3 regions of the Microbispora rosea genome follow, and region 3 is predicted to be linked to each of the others. Evidence: predicted binding sites of a transcription regulator. Region 3 holds the regulator's gene; each other region holds the start of a gene.

Region 1 (3,271 bases), 970 kb from region 3:
GATCCCCGTGCGCAAGGCGCTGCAGGACGCCGGCATCGACTACGAGTCGGCCGAGATGAGCTTCGTCCCCACGCTCAACGTCCCCCTCGAGGAGGACGGCGCCCGCAAGATCTTCAAGCTCATCGACGCGCTGGAGGACAGCGACGACGTGCAGAACGTCTGGGCGAACTTCGACGTGAGCGACGAGGTCATGGAGAAGATCGAGGCCTGACGCCGGAGCCGGGCGCGGGCCCTTGCCGCCGGATCGGCACAGGGCCCTTGCCCTCATTGACGCAGGGCCCTTGCCCTAATCGACGCAGGGCACCGGCCCCATTGACGCAGCGCCCTTGCCTTCATCGACGCAGGGCACCGGCCGCGTTGAGGCAGCGCCTTGCCCCCGTTGACGCAGGGTCTCGGCCGGAGGGCGGCGCGGGGGCGGAAAACCGGTGGCAGCGGCGACCGGAGCCCGCATAGCTTGGCCGGTTGTGGAAATTCGTCATATCACGAGCGACGACCTGGACGCCGTCCTCGACAACCGAAGGCGCGCCTTCGGCCCGCTGTCCGGCGGCGGCGCGGAGACCTGGCGCAAGCTCGTCTCCCCGATGCTGCCCGAGGGCCGTTATCTGGGCGCCTTCGACGGCCCCCGGCTCGTCGGCACGGCCAGGATCAACCCGTACGTCCAGTGGTGGCACGGCCGTCCCCTGTCCATGGGCGGTGTGGCGGGTGTGACGGTGGCGCCGGAGGACCGTGGCAGGGGCGTGGGCCGGGCGCTCACGCACGCGGCCATCGAGCGCTGCGCGGAGCTCGGTCACGCGGTCTCCGCGCTCTACCCGGCCACCACGCCGGTGTACCGGAGCGCGGGCTACGAGCACGCCGGCGTGCTCCAGCGGATCACCGTGCCCGCCGAGGCGCTGCGTACGCTGGGCGGCCCCGGCGGCGCGGCGGGCGGGGTCAAGCTCCGCCGGATGGGCCCCGCCGACGCGGCCGAGCTCGTCGCCCTGATCGGCAGGGTGCACGCCGCCGCCCGCGCGAGCGGGCCGCTGTGCTTCGACGAGCGGACCTGGCGGCTGTGGCTGGAGGACGACGACGACTTCTGCTACCTGGCCGAGGACGGGTTCGTCGTCTACCGGTGGAGCGACGGGGACATCGAGGTCGACAACCTGCTGGCGGGGTCGGAGGCGACGGCCAGGGCCCTGTGGTCGATGGTCGGCAGCGCGTCGACCGTCGCGAAGTCGGTGAAGGCCTTCGTGGACCCGGCAGACCCGATGCTCTGGATGCTGCGGGAGCGGTCGAAGGACGAGGTCAGCCAGACCCGGTGGATGTTCCGGCTGATCGATCTGCCCGCCGCGGTCGAGGGGCGCGGCTTCCCCGCCGCGGTCCGCGTCGAGACCCCCCTTGAGGTGACCGACTCCCCGCGCCCGGGCAACGCGGGCGCGTGGCTGCTGCGGGTGGACGGCGGCGCCGGCTCCGTGACGCGGCGGGAGGCGGCGCGCGGTGAGAGCGCGGACGGGGACGCGACGCGGCTCACGATCGGCGGGATGTCGGCGCTGTTCGCCGGCGTGCCCACGGCCACCCTCCGCCGCGCCGGCCTGCTGAGCGGCGGCTCTGCCGACGCCGACGACGCGCTGGACGCCGCGTTCGGCTGCGCCGCGTACATGATCGACTACTTCTGACGCGCCCGCGCGGCCGCTGATCGCGATAGAGTGACCGACCGAACAGATGTTCGGCGCAGCGGTGGCCGCGCCGCCGGGATCAGGGAGGCGTGCCGGTGCGGATGCCCCAACTGCGGGTGATGGGCGTGGACCCGGGGCTGACGCGGTGCGGTCTCGGCGCCGTGGAGGGCCGTCCGGGCGCCCCGCTGAGCCTGCTGTCGGTCGGGGTGGTCCGCACCCCGCCCGACGACGACATCGGGTCCCGGCTGGTCGTCATCGAGGCGGAGATCGAGCGCTGGCTCGACGAGATCAAGCCCGACGCGGTCGCCGTCGAGCGGGTCTTCGCCCAGCACAACGTCCGTACGGTCATGGGGACGGCCCAGGCGTCGGCCGTCGCGATCGTCTGCGCGGCGCGGCGGGGGCTGCCGGTCGCGCTGCACACGCCCAGCGAGGTCAAGGCCGCGATCACCGGCAACGGCAACGCCGACAAGAAGCAGGTCGGCACGATGGTCACCCGGCTGCTGCGGCTCGACGCCATGCCCAAGCCGGCGGACGCGGCCGACGCGCTCGCCCTGGCCATCTGCCACGTCTGGCGCGGCGGCGTGCAGCACCGGCTGGCCGACGCTCTGGCCAGGGCCCGTTCCGGGGGTGCGGGCCCCGCGGCCTCTGGTAGGACTGGGAGACCCGGCGACGTCGCGGCCGGGCGTCCGGACCGGGGAGGGAGCACGCGGTGATCGCATCCGTTGCGGGGCAGGTGGCGGCGATCGGAGCCGACAGCGCCGTGGTCGAGGTGGGCGGCGTCGGGATGCTCGTCCACTGCGCCCCGGGCACCCTGGCCGGGCTGCGCATCGGCGAACCCGCCCGGCTGTCCACCTCGCTCGTCGTCCGCGAGGACTCGCTCACGCTGTACGGCTTCGCCTCCGATGACGAGCGGACGGTCTTCGAGCTGCTCCAGACGGCCAGCGGGGTCGGGCCGCGCCTGGCCCTGGCCATGCTCGCGGTCCACGCGCCCAACGCGCTGCGGGTCGCGGTGGCGAGCGCCGACATCAAGGCCCTGACGATGGTGCCCGGCATCGGCCAGAAGGGCGCCCAGCGCATCGTGCTCGAACTCAAGGACAAGCTCGGCACCCCGGCGGCGGCCGTCGACGCCGCGATCAACGGCGCGGCGGCGGCGCCCGTCTGGCGCGACCAGGTCCACTCGGGGCTCGTCGGGCTCGGCTACTCGTCCAGGGACGCCGACGAGGCGGTCGCGACGGTCACCGCGGAGGCCGAGGCGGAGCTCGCGGCCGGCCGCACCCCGCAGGTGGCGGCGCTGCTCAAGTCCGCCCTGCGCGCGCTGAGCGTGCGGTGACCTCGTGACGGGCCGCGCCTCGCCCGCCGTGCGGGGCGCGCGGCGGGCGAGGCGTTCGTTGAAAGTTTCACCGGGAATCGGACGGGTCCCGGCAGGCCGAGCGGATGGTGTCGAGTGAGCTTCGAGCGGGATCTCGTGTCGCCGGAACCGGAGGGCGACGAGCGGGCGATCGAGGCCGCGCTGCGCCCCCGGCGCCTGGACGAGTTCATCGGGCAGGGCCGGGTGCGCGAGCAGCTGTCGCTGGTGCTGGAGAGCGCCCTGCGCCGCAACCGCCCGCCCGACCACGTCC
Region 2 (3,271 bases), on a different contig from region 3:
GACTCGGTCGGCATCATCTCGGCGGGCCGGATGGTGGCGTACGGACCGGTCGGCGACCTGCGCGAGCGGGAGGGCCGCGGGGTGCTGCGGGTCGTGGTCAGGGACGCCGCGCCCGGCTGGGCCGACCGCCTGCCCGGCGCGCTCACCCGCGAGGGCGACCGCGACGTCCTGCTGTGCGAGGAGGGCGACGACCAGGACATCCTGCGTACGGCGATCGGGGCGGGCAAGGTGGAGCACTTCGGCCGCAGGCAGCCGACGCTGGCCGAGATCTTCAGGGAGGCGGTGGCATGAACGGCCTGTGGCTGGTGGCCCAGCGGGAGATCCGCACGCGCATCAGGACGAAGTCATACCTGATCAGTCTCGCGGTCAGCGCGATCCTGGTGGCCGCGCTCGCGTTCCTGCCCAAGGTCCTGGGCGGCGACGACACCTACGACGTCGGCGTGGTGGGACAGGCGCCCCCGCCCGCCGCCCAGCTCGCCTACTCCCGGCTGCCGGACGAGGCGGCCGCGCGGAAGGCCGTGGTCGACGGGGACGTCGACGCGGCCCTGATCAACGGGGACAAGGTCCTCGCGGACGGCGAGCTCGACCAGCGGCTGGGTCTGATCCTGGAGAGCGTCCACCGCGACGCGCAGATCTCGGCGGCCGGCCTCACGATCACGCCGCTGACGGTGGAGTCGGTCGGCGCGGACGCCCGCTACCAGGGCGTGCGCACCGGCATCGCCACCTTGATCGTGATGGTGCTGTTCTTCCTGCTCATCTACTCCTCGATGTTCGTCGCGATGGGCGTGGTGGAGGAGAAGGGCAGTCGCATCGTGGAGATCCTGCTCACCTCGGTGCGTCCCTGGCAGCTCCTGGGCGGAAAGATCGTCGGGCTGGGCGCGCTGGGGCTGGTCAACCTCGTCGTGGTCATCATCGCCGGTCTGGCGGCGTCGTCCGCGACCGGCTTCACCGCCGACTTCCCGCCGGGGATGGGGGGAATCGTGGTCGGCGCGGTCGTCTGGTTCGTGCTGGGCTACGCCTTCTTCTCGGCGCTCGCCGCCGCCTTCGGCTCGCTGGTGTCGCGGCAGGAGGAGCTCAACACCGTCCTGACGCCGATGACCATGCTCATGATGTTCACCTACCTGACGGCCTACTTCGCCGCCGTCGAGCCGGCGGGCACGGTCGCGCGCGTGCTGTCGTTCGTGCCGCCGTTCTCGTCGATGGTCATGCCCGTGCGTACGGCGGCCGTCGACGTGCCGCTGGTGGAGATCCTCATCGCCGGAGCGCTCATGGTCGTGGCCGTGGTCGCCGTCCTGCTGGGCGCGGCCCGCGTCTACCGGCGGGCGGTGCTCCGCACCGGCGCCCGGGTCAAACTGGGCGAGGTCGTCCGCTGACGGCGGACGCAGGCGCGGAGGATCAGGGGGGCCGGGAGAGGGTCTGACCGATCAGCTCGGCCGCGCGGCCGGGGTCGTCGGCGCTCTCCTGGCCGCCCGGAGCCCACAGGAACATCCATCCTTCCTTGGTGGGCGTCGCGAAGACGATCGTCTGCCTGCCGGTGCCCGGGTGCCAGACGGACAGGACCGGATCGTCCGTGCCGAGCAGTCGCGCGGAGAGACCGAGCCCGGGGAGTCGCGCGGCGAGCGCCCCAAGGCGGGCCAGACGCTGTCGGCTGTAGTCGCCGGTGCCCGTCACGTGGCCCTCCAGCGGGGAGATCCAGCTTTGCTACAAGGATCGTCCCAGGTCAGAGCGCTGACAACCACGGCAGAGTAACGCCCGGGAATGTAACGGCACGGTTGGGGCGCCGCTCGTTCCCGGGCTTGGTGGCGTTCCGGCATGTGATCGAACAGTCGTTCGGCTATATTGGACTGGTCGCCGCCGGGGTGCGCGCCGTCAGGTCGCCGGGGCGCGACAGGCTCCCGGCCCACCTCTCGGGGCGGTGTGCGGGAAGCTCCGGAAAATGTCGGTGGCACCCCGTAGCTTTTCGGTGACCGAGCAGACGACACCCTTCAGGGGGCACCCAATGGCAATCAACGACCGCGAGAAGGCCCTTGAGACCGCCCTCGCACAGATCGAGCGGCAGTTCGGCAAGGGCAGCGTCATGCGCCTCGGAGACGACGCGCGTGCCCCGATCGAGGTCATCCCCACCGGTTCGATCGCTCTCGACGTCGCCCTCGGCATCGGCGGCTATCCCCGCGGCCGGATCGTCGAGGTGTACGGCCCCGAGTCCTCCGGTAAGACCACGGTCGCCCTGCACGCCGTGGCCAACGCCCAGAAGGGCGGCGGCATCGCCGCGTTCATCGACGCCGAGCACGCCCTCGACCCCGAGTACGCCAAGAAGCTGGGCGTCGACGTCGACGCGTTGCTCGTCTCCCAGCCGGACACCGGTGAGCAGGCGCTGGAGATCGCGGACATGCTGATCCGTTCCGGCGCCGTCGACATCATCGTGATCGACTCGGTGGCGGCCCTCGTGCCGAAGGCCGAGATTGAGGGCGAGATGGGCGACAGCCACGTCGGTCTCCAGGCCCGCCTCATGTCGCAGGCCCTGCGCAAGATCGCCGGTGCGCTGAACCAGACCCGGACCACCGCCATCTTCATCAACCAGCTCCGCGAGAAGATCGGCGTCATGTTCGGAAGCCCCGAGACCACCACGGGTGGCAAGGCGCTGAAGTTCTACGCGTCGGTGCGGCTGGACGCGCGCAGGATCGAGACGCTCAAGGACGGCACCGAGCCGGTCGGCAACCGGACCCGGGTGAAGGTCGTCAAGAACAAGATGGCCCCGCCCTTCCGCCAGGCCGACTTCGACATCCTGTACGGCATCGGCATCTCCCGTGAGGGCGGGCTGATCGACATGGGCGTCGAGCACGGGTTCGTGCGCAAGGCCGGCGCCTGGTACACGTACGAGGGCGACCAGCTCGGGCAGGGCAAGGAGAACGCCCGCAACTTCCTCAAGAACAACCCCGACATCGCCAACGAGATCGAGAAGAAGATCAAGGAGAAGCTCGGTGTCGGGCCGCGGCTCGACTCGCCGAGCGAGCCCCCCGCCGCTCCGGCGGCGCCGCCCGCCCCGACGTCCGGCCGGGGCAGCAAGGCGGCCAGTGCGCCCAAGCCGGGTGACGTCTGAGCACAGGCATGAGGCACGAGGAGCCCCTCGGCCCGGACGGCGGGATCGGGCCGGGGGACTGGAACTCGGGGCCCTGGGGGCCGGCCGAGGAGCCGCACAGGCCGGCTGAGGACGCCTCCGCGACGATCGCCGCCCTGCGCGAGGAGATCCGGCGTGCAGAACTCCGGCGTG
Region 3 (3,271 bases):
TCCGGCAGCAACGGCGTTCCGTCCACGGTGACCTGCACGGCGAGCTGAGCGGGCGCCTCACGTCAGTGCGGCGGCGATCCTGGACAGGATCTCCTCCAGGATCGCCGCCGACGTCGCGAAGTTGAGGCGGGCGAAGGTGTCGCCGCCTCCGTAGTTCGGGCCCGGGTTGAGTTTGACCCGGGCCTCCCGCTCAAGGAAGTGCGCCGCGCCGGGCACGCCGAAGTCGAGCCAGGCGAGATAGGTGGCTTCGGGCATGCGGTACCCCACCGAGGGGAGCCGCTCGGCGATGCGCCTGCGGTTGCGGTCCAGGATCGCCAGCACCTCCTCGAGCCACGCGTCGCCGTGCCGCCACGCCGCGACCGTGGCCTCCACACCGAGAACGCTGGGCGCCCCGTAGATGTGGGCGGGCTGGCGGCCGAGCGTGGCCCTGGCGTCCTTCGCGCCGATGTGGGCCACCGAGCAGTGCAGTCCGCCCATGTTGAAGGCCTTGCTGGCGGAGGTCAGCGTGACCGTGCGCTCCGGCAGGATCGTGGCGAACGGGATGTGCCGGGCAGGGGCGTACGTCAGGTCGGCGTGGATCTCGTCGGAGATCACCAGAGTGCCGTGCCGGTCGGCGTACGTCGCGATGGCCTCGAGCTCCTCACGGGTGAACGAACGGCCCGACGGGTTCTGCGGGTTGACCAGCAGGAGCACCCGGACGGGCTCACCGGGCACCTCGAACCTGCCGTCGGCCGTCAGCGGCATGGGCACCAGGCGGCGGTTCATCGCGGTGATCGTGGTGAGGAAGGGGTCGTAGGCCGGAACGTGCAGCGCCACCGCGTCGCCGGGGTCGGTCATGACGTGCAGCAGCACCTGGAGGGCCTGGTTGAGGTCGGTGTAGGACCGCACGTGTGCCGGATCGGCTCGCCAGCCGTACCGCGTCTCCATGCGCTCGGCGAACGCCTCCGCCAGGGGCCCGGCGGTGGGCTCCTCCAGCCAGGCGGGATAGCCGAGGTCTGTGGCGGCACGTCTCGCGATCGCCTCCGTGACCGCCTCGGGCACGGGGAAGTCCATGTCGGCGACCCAGGCGGGGATGACGCCGGACGCGGCGCGGGCCCATTTGATTCCGTCACGACGGCGGGCCGCATCCAGAGACAGTGAGTCGAGTTTCACCCGACTCACCCTAATTGCCGGTAAGTGACCGCCTGGAAGGCGGCCGCCGCGCCCCGCGGTGCCTCGTGCCGCGGGGCGCCGGCGCGGCTACAGCTTGCGCAGGACCGCCGTGACCTTGCCGAGCACGGTGGCCTCGTCGCCCGGGATCGGCTCGTAGTTGGGGTTGTGCGGCACCAGCCACACGTGCCCGTCCTTGCGCTTGAACGTCTTCACGGTGGCCTCGCCGTCGATCATCGCGGCCACGATGTCGCCGTTGTCGGCGACCGGCTGTTGCCGCACCACAACCCAGTCGCCGTCGGCGATGGCGGCCTCGATCATCGAGTCGCCGGAGACCTGGAGCAGGAACAGCGTGCCCTCGCCCACGAGCTGCTTGGGCAGCGCGAACACGTCCTCGATGCTCTGCTCGGCGAGGATGGGGCCACCGGCGGCGATGCGGCCGACCAGCGGCACGTAGGCCGCGGTGGGCCGGTTGAACCCGGCCTCCTCCTCGGAGGTGGCGTCCGGGTCCACCCACAGCACCGGCTCGCCCGGCAGCCGGACCTCCAGGGCCCGGGGCCGATGGGGATCACGCCGGAGGTAGCCCTTACGCTGGAGCGCCGTGAGCTGGTGCGACACGCTGGAGGTGCTGGTCAGCTGGACCGCTTCCCCGATCTCCCGCATGGACGGCGGATAGCCGCGCTGCTGGACCGAGTCGCGGATGACCTCGAGGATCTTCCGCTGCCTGGGGGTGAGGCCAAGCGAGTCGCGCCTGCGAACCGCGAGGTCGCTGACGCCATCCGCTTGCTCACTTCGGTCACTCACGATGCCACCTCTCAATCCGTGTTCCTCATGTCGCACAGAGCGACCGTACCGCGATTCAAGATCACCGTCAAACAATTGTTCGATATCCAGCGAAATCGCCGATCTCGCCGTCCACCTCATCGTACGGGAGTTCGATCGATCCCGTGTTCGATTTACCCGATCTTCTCTGGCCGCCGTACGCCCAGGTCAGAAGCCGTACGGAAATCGGCCCGGGAAAGGCGCGCAAAGGGCCTGTTCCGCAACGGCCGGGGCAGTTGATGCGGCCGTGACAGGAGGCGCGACACGCGCGCCGAGCAGGAACTTCCACGCCCGCGGCCGGTTCGACTTGCGTTCAAGGTCGGGCGCTCCTACGGTTGGACCACAACATCTAGTAGTCACATCGGTGTAAGTTCACCACACCTTGTGTTCCGGGATGTGCGTTCAGGGAGGCGATGAAGTGCACTGTCCGTTCTGTCGCCACCCGGACACCCGGGTCGTCGACAGCCGTGCGGCCGAGGACGGGTCGGCGATCCGCCGCCGGCGCACCTGTCCCGAGTGCGGGCGCAGATTCACCACGCAGGAGACCGTACTGCTGATGGTGAGCAAGCGCAGCGGGGTCACCGAGCCGTTCTCCCGGGAGAAGGTCATCGCCGGCGTACGGCGGGCCTGTCAGGGACGCCCGGTAAGCGAGGACTCCCTCGCCCAGCTCGGGCAGCGCGTCGAGGAGAGCATCCGGGGCACCGGCGCGGCCGAGATCGCCTCGCACGAGGTGGGCCTGGCCATCCTGGGCCCGCTCCGCGACCTCGACGAGGTGGCCTACCTGCGCTTCGCGTCGGTCTACCGCAGCTTCGAGACGCTGGCGGACTTCGAGGCGGAGATCGAGCGGCTCCGCGCGGCCCACAGCACGGTCGGCGAGGAGTAGGCGCCTTCCGGGGGACCGGGACGAGGCGGGCGGCGGCGCGCGACGGCGCGGCGCGACGATGTGGTTATAACGAGCGTGGTCGGAGAAGGGGCTCCATCGGGCCCTGGGAGGGGGAAGTCATGACGGAGACCGTGAGCGGCACCGTGTCGGGTGTGGGGGGCAGGCCGGGCAAGCGCCCGCGCAAGGGCCTGAAGATGAAGCGCATCTTCACCACCCCGGGGGTGCACCCGTACGACGAGGTCCGCTGGGAGCGGCGCGACGTCGTGATGACGAACTGGCGGGACGGCTCGGTCAACTTCGAGCAGCACGGCGTGGAGTTCCCCGACTTCTGGTCGGTCAACGCGGCCAACATCGTCACCACCAAGTACTTCCGCGGGGCGGTGGGCACCCCGCAGCGCGAGTCGAGCCTCAAGCAGC

Evidence for each region. Region 3 encodes LexA, which represses DNA repair genes until DNA is damaged. Its sites were predicted from a motif close to TCGAACANNTGTTCGA; they were not measured.
Region 1: ruvC (crossover junction endodeoxyribonuclease RuvC) is a predicted target of LexA. The motif match lies at 1,691-1,706, and genes of this name have one in related genera.
Region 2: recA (recombinase RecA) is a predicted target of LexA. The motif match lies at 1,819-1,834, and genes of this name have one in related genera.

Annotation. Positions count from the first base shown of each region.
Region 1 is NZ_JBITJO010000002.1:37,329-40,599, reverse strand. It holds gene ACIBK1_RS07665 (YebC/PmpR family DNA-binding transcriptional regulator) at 1-211, shown strand, start outside; gene ACIBK1_RS07660 (GNAT family N-acetyltransferase) at 465-1,652, shown strand; gene ruvC (crossover junction endodeoxyribonuclease RuvC) at 1,763-2,365, shown strand; gene ruvA (Holliday junction branch migration protein RuvA) at 2,362-2,982, shown strand; gene ruvB (Holliday junction branch migration DNA helicase RuvB) at 3,097-3,271, shown strand, end outside.
Region 2 is NZ_JBITJO010000007.1:181,516-184,786, forward strand. It holds gene ACIBK1_RS28295 (ABC transporter ATP-binding protein) at 1-291, shown strand, start outside; gene ACIBK1_RS28300 (ABC transporter permease) at 288-1,373, shown strand; gene ACIBK1_RS28305 (hypothetical protein) at 1,396-1,671, opposite strand; gene recA (recombinase RecA) at 2,000-3,100, shown strand; gene recX (recombination regulator RecX) at 3,109-3,271, shown strand, end outside.
Region 3 is NZ_JBITJO010000002.1:1,008,267-1,011,537, reverse strand. It holds gene ACIBK1_RS11935 (cellulase family glycosylhydrolase) at 1-48, shown strand, start outside; gene ACIBK1_RS11930 (MalY/PatB family protein) at 58-1,152, opposite strand; gene lexA (transcriptional repressor LexA) at 1,240-1,956, opposite strand; gene nrdR (transcriptional regulator NrdR) at 2,390-2,854, shown strand; gene ACIBK1_RS11915 (vitamin B12-dependent ribonucleotide reductase) at 2,974-3,271, shown strand, end outside.